2 regions of the Rossellomorea sp. FM04394 genome follow, and region 2 is predicted to be linked to the other one. Evidence: riboswitches for the same ligand, from Rfam matches in the RefSeq annotation. Region 2 holds a riboswitch; the other holds the start of a gene.
What was found. A riboswitch is a leader RNA that binds a small molecule or an ion and turns the genes downstream of it on or off. The one in region 2 is predicted to bind S-adenosylmethionine.
Positions count from the first base shown of each region.

Region 1: another riboswitch for S-adenosylmethionine. It lies ahead of ACCB35_RS18420 (methionine ABC transporter ATP-binding protein); the one in region 2 lies ahead of ACCB35_RS14205 (peptide ABC transporter substrate-binding protein).

Region 1 is NZ_CP168654.1:3,641,853-3,646,858, reverse strand. It holds gene ACCB35_RS18455 (helix-turn-helix transcriptional regulator) at 7-309, shown strand; gene ACCB35_RS18450 (arsenate reductase family protein) at 427-783, shown strand; gene gcvH (glycine cleavage system protein GcvH) at 911-1,294, shown strand; gene ACCB35_RS18440 (YusG family protein) at 1,394-1,630, shown strand; gene ACCB35_RS18435 (toprim domain-containing protein) at 1,816-2,175, shown strand; gene ACCB35_RS18430 (thioredoxin family protein) at 2,181-2,495, shown strand; gene ACCB35_RS18425 (SCP2 sterol-binding domain-containing protein) at 2,746-3,096, shown strand; SAM riboswitch class I at 3,208-3,314, shown strand; gene ACCB35_RS18420 (methionine ABC transporter ATP-binding protein) at 3,466-4,488, shown strand; gene ACCB35_RS18415 (methionine ABC transporter permease) at 4,485-5,006, shown strand, end outside.
Region 2 is NZ_CP168654.1:2,796,828-2,801,833, reverse strand. It holds gene rnz (ribonuclease Z) at 1-334, shown strand, start outside; gene ACCB35_RS14215 (histidine phosphatase family protein) at 347-886, shown strand; gene ACCB35_RS14210 (GNAT family N-acetyltransferase) at 913-1,683, shown strand; SAM riboswitch class I at 1,764-1,867, shown strand; gene ACCB35_RS14205 (peptide ABC transporter substrate-binding protein) at 2,036-3,664, shown strand; gene namA (NADPH dehydrogenase NamA) at 3,719-4,735, opposite strand; gene ACCB35_RS14195 (glycosyltransferase) at 4,834-5,006, opposite strand, start outside.

The DNA.
Region 1 (5,006 bases), 850 kb from region 2:
AAGACTATGGGTCAAAAAGCAATCGATACATTTCGTGCTTGCATTCCATTATTTCAAGCACTGAGTGATCCTTATCGTCAGGACATAATATTACTTCTTGCCGAACAAGAACCTCTTACGGTCAATCAAATAACTGAAAATCTAACATTATCGCGTCCTGCTGTTTCTCACCATTTAAAGATCTTGAGAGATCAGCAATTGGTGTCATTAGAGCAAAAGGGGACACAGCGCTTCTATTCCCTTGAATTGGATAATGCAACCGTCCTTCTGAAGGAACTGGTTGAGACGGTTGAAAAACAATGTGAGTAATGTTTCACAAAAGAAGGATAATATTGAATATTGTCGAATGTAGAGATAGATTCGTGCAATACAGAATGCTGGATGGGGCCAAGCTTCATCCAGATCATTATGAAAGGTAGTGGAATGATGTCGTTGACTTTTTATTCTTATCCAAAGTGTGGTACTTGCCGCAAAGCAAAGAAATGGCTGGAAGATCAAGATTTAGCTATTAATGAAATACATATTGTGGAAAACCCGCCGTCAAAAGACGAGCTTAAAAGTCTTTACGAAAAGAGCGGATTACCTCTAAAGAAGTTTTTTAACACAAGTGGGAAAAAATATCGGGAAATGGGCTTGAAAGATAAAGTAAACTCTGCTTCTGATGAGAAATTATTAGAAATCCTTTCCACGGACGGGATGCTGATCAAGCGTCCGATTACGACGGATGGAAGCAAGGTGACAGTTGGTTTCAAGGAAGAAACCTTTGAAGAAACCTGGAAGTAAAAAGAGGTCTAGGATTACCAGATCATGGACAATGAAAAAGTTTCATCATTCACGCTTAGTTTTCTTGCTTTTTTAATGAAAAGTGTGTCAATATTAGGTTGTATACTAGCATTTGGAGGGATAGAGAATGAGTACACCGAAAGAACTTCGTTATTCTGAAGAACATGAGTGGGTCAAAGTTGAAGGGGAAAATGTACGCGTAGGAATCACATCATTTGCACAATCTGAACTTGGCGATATCGTATTCGTTGAGTTACCAGAGGTTGGGGATGAAATCAAAGCGGACGAGCCATTCGGTAGTGTCGAATCGGTTAAAACCGTTTCTGAGCTATATGCACCAGTATCAGGTAAGGTGGTAGAAGTGAATGAAGAGCTGTCTGATAGCCCTGAGTTCGTGAACGAATCACCTTATGAAAAAGCATGGATGATCGTCGTTGAACCTTCAGACGCTGGAGAAGTAGACAAGCTTATGACTGCTGAACAATACGATGAAATGATTAATGAAGGATAATTTCTTTCCAAACACCTTGAGGGCTTCTCAAGGTGTTTTGTTTTATATTTTGGGCATCATATGAGTAGACGTTTTTTCAATTAGAAAGGATGAACATATATGGTGCTCAAGCCTAAGAAATTAGATGTAACCAACAGGGTGACAGGAAAACTGAAAAATGGAGAAGTAGAACTATATTTAGATAATCAGCCAATCGGCAGAATGGCTTTACCCCTTGATGGGTTAAACATGGAGCCAAACTTTGAAGCAAAAGAAAATAAAATTTATCAAAGCTACACTTCCACGGAAGGCGATCAAGCAAGATACACAGATTGTGATGAAGGTGGCTGGTGTTAGAGATGCTCATGGTGCCAGATTCGATAATGGATCTGGCACCATTTGTATAAGCAGATAGGCAAACCACTTGCGCATTTTTTTATAAACATGAGAAAATATAAGCAGAAAGTGTAGAAAGTGTACATCATCTCTTGTTATTTGAATATACTATCGTAATCTTATTTCTGAAAGATAAGGTGATGATCATGATGGAACTTGACGAAAAAGTAATCATTGTCGAAGGGACAACAGACAAACGAAAAGTGAAACATATCATTAAAGAACCGATTGAAATTATTTGTACAAACGGGACGATTAGCATTACGAAAATGGACGAACTCATTGATGCATTATTGGAAAGGGATGTCTATATCCTCGTAGATGCTGATGATGCAGGTGAAAAATTACGAAAGCAATTTAAACGTGAGTTCCCTGAAGCTGAACATTTGTACATTGATCGCATGTACAAGGAAGTGGCAGCAGCTCCGGAGTATCACTTGGCGTCTGTCCTGATTGGAGCCAATATAGACGTTCATAAAGAATATTTAGGAAAAAGGATGATCTAGTTTTGATGGAGGTAAGTAATACCGAAACATTAACCCATCTGATTGAAGACAATACGTTTGAAGCCGTTTACCTGTATACCCCGATGTGTGGTACTTGTCAGGTTGCAAGTAAAATGATTGACGTAGTGGAAAAGCTTCCGCAACCTTTTCATTTTGTGAAGGCCAACTTGAATTATTTGCCCCAATTCGCAGAAGGACAATCCATCGAAAGTGTACCCTGCTTACTTTTATTTAAGGATGGGGTCGAAAGGGACAGGATCTATGCCTTTCATTCCGTTCCATTTTTATATGAAACCTTAAACAAGATCACTGATCGTTAGTGGATAAGAGACCTTTTGGGAGAAGGTCTTTTTTATATGTCTATTTTCTAAACGATTTTCTTTCTACAAACGAAGACATATTTCTCGGGAAATGTTGCGAATGGCATCATTTTTTGGCTAGTATTCATCCAGATTCTTACTGTTCGACAAATTAGATGGATACGTTCAAAACATGTCGAGAAAGTATAAAAGGGATAAATACCTAAAAGTGGAATTGTAATAATATAGAAGTTTCACTGGGAGGGTATTCATGCGAATATATTTAGAGGAATTAGTAGATCAGTGTCATTCAAGATATCACTTACGACTCTTATTTCCAGACAGCCCATTTGTTCTTCACTTTGATTGTGGAAAAGATTTGTACGGTATTTCTATTTCCAGCAAGGGGTGCGTTGTATTAGATGATTTGAGTGAAGACGCTCATTTCGTAATCGAAGGAATGGAGGGAAAAGTGGTTTCCCTACTTACAGGGGAGGAACGGTTGTCTCAACTGATTGAATCCGGAGAGCTTAAAATCAGAGGAGGGTATCGCCCACTTCTATTTGTTGAGTCTGTTCTTTGGCTGACGAGGTCAAGGAGAAAAGAGCCGGTTGAAGTTTAAAGAATGAGTAGAAAAAATAATTGACACACTCGATCACCGATGATAGAATCTCTCTTGTAGCAAATTTTCAGAGTCTTTAACTTATTAAAAAATTTAATAATCGATACTTTACTCTTATTAAGAGAGGTGGAGGGACGTGCCCTATGAAGCCCGGCAACCGTCAATGAAAATTGAAATGGTGCCAATTCACTCAAAGCAATGGCTTTGACAGATGAGAGAAAGGATAGTCCTATATGATTATGCCTTTCTGCTTATCGCGGAAAGGCATTTTTTATTGAAATAAAAAATGTAACCGGAAAACGCCAGGTAGGTACACCAATAATCCTGATTAAACAGGTCGTTTTACTCCGAAAGAAGGTGGAATACAACATGATTACCATTTCAGATGTAAAAAAAATCTATCAATCCAAATCGGGTTCGATCTCAGCCGTTGATGGCGTCAATATCGAGATTGCCCGAGGAGAAATTTTTGGGGTGATTGGCTATAGTGGAGCAGGTAAGAGTACGCTGATCCGCATGCTTAATGGTCTCGAGGTTCCCACAGAAGGAATAGTGGACGTGAATGGTCAAATCGTTTCCCAAGTAAAGGGTAAAAAGCTTCGGGAAGCAAGACAGTCAATAGGCATGATTTTTCAACACTTTAATCTCCTCTGGTCCAGGACAGTATTAGAAAATATACAGTTCCCATTAGAAATTGCCGGAGTATCAAAGAAAGAGAGAGTTCAAAGATCCAATGAATTATTGAAGCTTGTAGGGTTGGAAGGCAGAGGAGATGCCTACCCGTCTCAACTGAGCGGAGGACAGAAACAACGTGTTGGGATTGCCAGATCCCTTGCTAACAATCCCGATGTCCTATTATGTGATGAAGCTACTTCCGCTTTAGATCCACAAACAACCGATTCCATCCTTGATTTATTGGTGGATATTAATAAACGCTTAGGGCTGACGATTGTCCTGATCACTCATGAAATGCACGTGATTCAGAAGATTTGCCACCGTGTCGCAGTCATGGAGCAGGGCAAGGTCGTGGAACTCGGCGATGTATTGGAAGTGTTCCGAAATCCACAAGAGCAAGTGACAAAGCGTTTCGTGAAAGAAGTTTCGCAAGCAAAAGAAACGGGTGAAACCATTGATCACCTATTGACGCAATATCCGAATGGAAAAGTGTTGAAATTCACTTTTGTAGGTGAATCAACTGAGCAGCCCCTCATCACCACTCTGATAAGGAAGTTTGACTTAGACGTGAACATCCTTCAAGGACAAATCTCCCAAACCCAAAAGGGTGCCTATGGAACGTTATTTGTTCACCTTGATGGGGATGAACGGATCATCAAAGATGCTTTAGCGTTTGCAGAAAAGCAACTGGTTCAAGTGGAGGTGTTAAGAGGATGATTGAAAATTTATTTCCAAATGTAGATTGGGAGAAGATGTGGGAAGCGACCCTCGAAACCCTGTATATGACCGGGATGTCTGTAGTGATTACCTTTGTACTCGGAATGATCCTCGGGATTTTGCTCTTCCTCACCTCTAAGGAAAATCTATGGGATAACAAACTGACATACACGATTACAAGTGCAGTCGTGAATGTATTCAGATCGATTCCGTTCATTATTTTGATTGTATTATTAATTCCATTCACCAAGTTTTTATTGGATACGATCCGTGGAGCGAATGCAGCCCTTCCGGCACTAATTATCGGAGCCGCTCCGTTTTACGCCCGCATGGTAGAAATAGCTTTAAGAGAAGTGAACAAAGGCGTCATCGAAGCAGCGAAAGCAATGGGTGCAAAGACGAGTACAATTATCTGGAAAGTCCTGATCCCGGAATCCATGCCGGCTTTGATTTCAGGAATTACAGTAACAGCGATTGCCCTCGTTGGATATACGGCAATGGCCGGGGTCATCGGAGCA
Region 2 (5,006 bases):
ACCTTCGATTCCAGGGCGTGTTGTGACGATTCTTGGAGACACCAGGGTTTGTTCAAATGCTGTCGATTTAGGAAGGTCAGCAGATGTACTCATTCATGAAGCGACTTTCAATCGGGATCAGGAGGAAATGGCCCGTGAGTATTACCACTCGACGACAAAGCAAGCGGGGGAGACAGCTTTAGAAGCAGGGGCTAAATTGCTGTTTTTAACCCATATTTCCTCTCGATATGCCAAAGAGTCCTGGGAAGAGTTGGAGAGGGAAGCAAGGGAAGTGTTCCCTGATACGTATATAGCCAAGGATTTTATGGAATATGTCATACCTTTAAAGAAGTAGAGGGGTGAAGGGATGAAGACGATTTATATCGTACGTCACGCAAAAGCGGAAGGACAACCGCTTCATGCGCATTTAACGGAAAAAGGAAAGAATCAAGCGAACCAATTGGCTGCTTTTTTAAAAAAACGACCCATTCAAGCGATATATTCCAGTCCGTTTGTGAGAGCCGTTGAAACAATCGCTCCCTTTGCAAATCAGTCGGGATTAACCGTACAGGAAGATGATCGTTTAGGAGAAAGAATATTAAGTGATCATGATCTTCCTGATTGGATGGAAAAATTAAAAGACAGTTTTGAGGACTTTTCCCTTGCGTTACCAGGCGGAGAGTCGAATGATCAGGCGACGGAGAGAGCAAGGTCTTTTATAGAAGACATATTAAAAAAAGAAGAAGATCATATTGTCTGCGTGAGTCATGGAAACTTAACCACGCTGATTTTAAGACTGTTTGATGAGAAATACGGATATGATGAGCTGTTCGCCCTTTCCAATCCTGATGTGTATGTTGTAAAAGTCGAAGAAGACGGGGCATCTGTTCAACGGATATGGGAGTAAGTTCATAGAGGAAAAGGGGAGTACGAATGAAGGAAATCACATTTGACCATATTTATAATCCAGGACATGAAATAGGTGAGAATGAGCTTTATAAACATATTCATTTTCCAGAAATGTTAACAAGGTATGATAGTAACTTTCTTAAATTCAAAAAACATCCAACGCTGGCTGAATTTAAAGAGGCTGCCCTGTTCTTGAGGGAATTTCATCAATCAAAAGGCCAGAAGCATGTAAAGTTTCTTTTTCCTGACGATCATAAACCTTCAGAGGAATTGATGGATTATTTTAAGGATGAAGGATATGAGACAGGTTTCAATGAATTGTATCTTATCGAGCCAGGTCAATTCCCAATACTTGAAGACATCCCTGATATCGAAGTAAGGGAAGTGACCGAGGCGGAGCTCAATGCGTACCTTGCATTTCAATACGAGCAGGATTTGGAGTATGGCCCCGATTTTGCCGATCAAAAGGTGGATATGCATAAGAGGAATTTTCAGAATCCCCGTTTGGTGCAGCTACTCGCTTTCTATAAGGGGACCCCGGCCGGATCCGTGGATGTGATCATTGAAGATCATACAGCAGAAATCGATGGGCTGATGGTTCATGAAATGTTTCAAAAAAAGGGGATAGGGGCAAGGCTTCAACAGTTTGTGATGAAGCAATTCCCTGATAAGACCGTGATATTGGTAGCGGATGGGGAAGATACTCCGAGATTGATGTATCGAAAACAAAACTATCGTTGTTTAGGTTTCAGGTATGAGGTACAGAAGGTGTATGAGACTGAACAACCCGAATAGATGATGTTCAAAATGTGAGTTTTATTATATTGACATAATTGTTTTCATCGTGTATATTTTTCTATAATTTAATAATTTTTCCATTATCCAGAGAGGTGGAGGGACTGGCCCTTTGAAACCTCGGCAACAGACTTATTATAGTACTGTGCCAACTCCAGCAAGCATATCGCTTGAAAGATAAGGAGATCATTTTAGGTATGTTAGTTCATAGTTAAATCAGCCCTCTTCTTGTTTTCAAGAAGAGGGCTTTTTATTTTATTGAAAGGGGGAAGTTTTAAGAAGTTACCAGGGTACATATGTCAAGGACAATAATGATTGAGGAATTTACTAGGAGGAAAATAGTATGGGTTCGATAAAGAGAAAAATCAATAAGTATTTTGCTTTTATAATTTTATGTTTACTTTTAACAGCATGTAATCAAAATGCCACTTCAGATGTTAAACAAGGAAGTGAAGATCAGCAGGTTTTGCGTCTTGTTCAAACGGCTGAAATGCCGACATTGGATAGCTCTTTGACAACAGATACAGTGTCTGCCCAGGTACTGGCAAGTGTCGTTGAAGGCTTATTCGAACTGGACGAAGAGGATAATCCAAAGCCGGCAATAGCAGAGAGTTTCGATGTAAGTGAAGACCAGAAAACCTATACGTTTCATCTACGTAAAGACGCCAAGTGGTCAAATGGAGAGCCAGTCACAGCGGATGATTTCGTTTACTCTTGGAGACGGGGGGTTAATCCTGATACGGGGGCAGAGTATGCTTACATCCTATACGATATAAAAAATGCCGAAAAAATCAATACAGGAAAATCAGGACCGGACGAGCTGGGTGTGAAAGCTATCGATGTACATACTCTGGAAGTAGAATTAGAACATCCGGTTCCTTATTTCTTACAATTAACCACACTTCCAATGTTTGCGCCCCTCTCACAAGAGTATGTGGAAGATAGTGGATCTAAGTACGGCTTAGAAGCGGATACAACGTTATACAACGGACCATTTGTTGTGAAAGAATGGAAGCACGAGCAAAGCTATTTATTAGAAAAAAATAAACACTACTGGGATCACTCTGAAGTGAATCTGGATGCAATTGAAGTTGATATCGTAAAAGATTCTTCTACGGCGATAAACCTATTTAATACTGATGAAATTGATCAAGTGGTTCTATCGGCTGAATTAGTAGATCAATATAAGGAGAGCCCTGACTTCAAAAGCTTTTCCGACAGTAGAATGTTTTTCCTTAGACTAAATCAAAAAAATCCTATCTTATCGAAACAAAAAGCCAGAAGGGCAATCGATCTGGCATACAATAAAGAGGACTTGGTGAATGTGCTATTAAACGACGGGTCTTTGCCTGCCTATTATTTTGTTCCAAAGGGATTAACGAAAGGGCCTGATGGAAAGGACTTCAGAGATACCGTTGGACCCCTGAATGAAGGAACCCTAAAAGAAGCGCAAGCTCTGTGGAAGGAAGCAATGGATGAAGAAAACATTGATTCTATTGAAGTGGAATTACTTAATTACGACACGGAATCTTCCCGGAAAATCGGGGAGTATATTAAAAACCAATTAGAATCTAATCTCGAAGGGCTTACGATTAAAATCAAACAACAGCCTTTTAAACAAAAAATAGAATTGGAAAATAAAATGGAATATGAAATCAGTTTATCTGGATGGTCAGCTGATTATCCAGATCCAATGGCTTACCTTGATATGCTTCTATCAGAGAGTCCATTTAATCGGACTGGATTTGCAAATGAGAAGTTTGACTCGTTAATTTTAAAGTCGAAAGGAGAATTGTTAGAGAAACCAGAAGAGCGCTGGAAGGCTCTTCAAGAAGCAGAAAAAATCCTGTTTGAAAAAATGGCGATTTCACCGGTCTACCAAAAAGGTGTAGCCTATTTAGAAAAGGGTTCAGTGGAGAATGTATTCATTCATAAGTTTGGTGCTCAATATGGATATAAATACGCTTATTTAGAAAAATAGACCATACAAAGAAAGCGCTCAATTGGTTACCAATTGAGCGCTTTTTCCGTATTCTTACCAGCCGCGATCATACTGCTTAGGCGCTTCTATCTCTACACCCAACTCTTTGGCTGCCGTTCTTGGCCAGTATGGGTCACGAAGCAATTCACGAGCAAGTAAGACGAGGTCAGCACGCTCGTTTTGCAGGATTTCTTCTGCTTGTATACCTGTTGTAATCAGCCCGACTGCACCTGTATCGATCTTCGCTTCTTTTTTTATGGTCTCGGCAAGTTTCACCTGATAACCAGGGAACACTGGAATTCGCGCAGGTACAAGTGCACCGGAGCTTACGTCGATAAGATCGACTCCTTGTTCCTTCATCCATTGGGCAAACACAACATAGTCTTCAACGTCCAATCCTTCTTCGTTATAATCTTTGGCAGAAACACGAACGAGTAGAGGTCCGTCCCACACTTGTTGAATTCCATCGATGACTTCACGAAGGAAGCGGTAGCGGTTTTCTGCAGATCCACCGTATTCGTCGGTACGTTTATTGGATAGTGGAGACAGGAATTCGTTGATGAGATACCCATGTGCCCCATGAATTTCAATCACATCAAAGCCCGCTTTCTTCGCTCTTTCTGCTCCTTTAATGAATGCCGTTATAGTCTCTTTAATATCATTCGCCGTCATTTCAACGGGCATCTTCATCTCTTCATTAAATGGAATCGCAGATGGAGCAAGGATGTCTCCTTCAAGAACGGCTTTTCTTCCTGCGTGAGCAAGCTGAATCCCGGTCTTTGCCCCCTGTTCCTTGATCAAGCCCACTAACTCTTTCAACCCTTCAATATGTTCGTCATCCCAAATGCCTAAATCCTGCGGGGATATTCTCCCCTGGGGAGTGACCGCAGTTGCTTCTTGAATGATGAGGCCGACACCACCGACAGCACGGCTCGTATAGTGGGTGCGATGCCAGTTTTCAACTTTTCCATCTTCGTTATGGGAAGAATACATGCACATAGGTGCCATTACAATTCGATTCTTCAGTTCTACCTCTTTAAGCGAATATGGTTGAAATAGCTTTACGTTCATTTTAATCACCTTCCATGACGTGGTATTTATTTCGGGTTTCTAAATAGTACTACACATGAAGTATAACAACACCTTTTTTGTTCGGAAAGAAATGTGCTTTACTTCTTTTTTTGCTTCAGTTCCTTAAACGAATAAACTGTTCCACGCCATTCGATTCCGCCTCGTTTAAAGGTTAAAAACGTGGCTCGTCCTATGGAATAGATAAATAAAAGGGCGGTTACAGGTAATGCGAGAAAGAGAAGGGGAGTCTCCTTCGTCATCTGTTTAATGA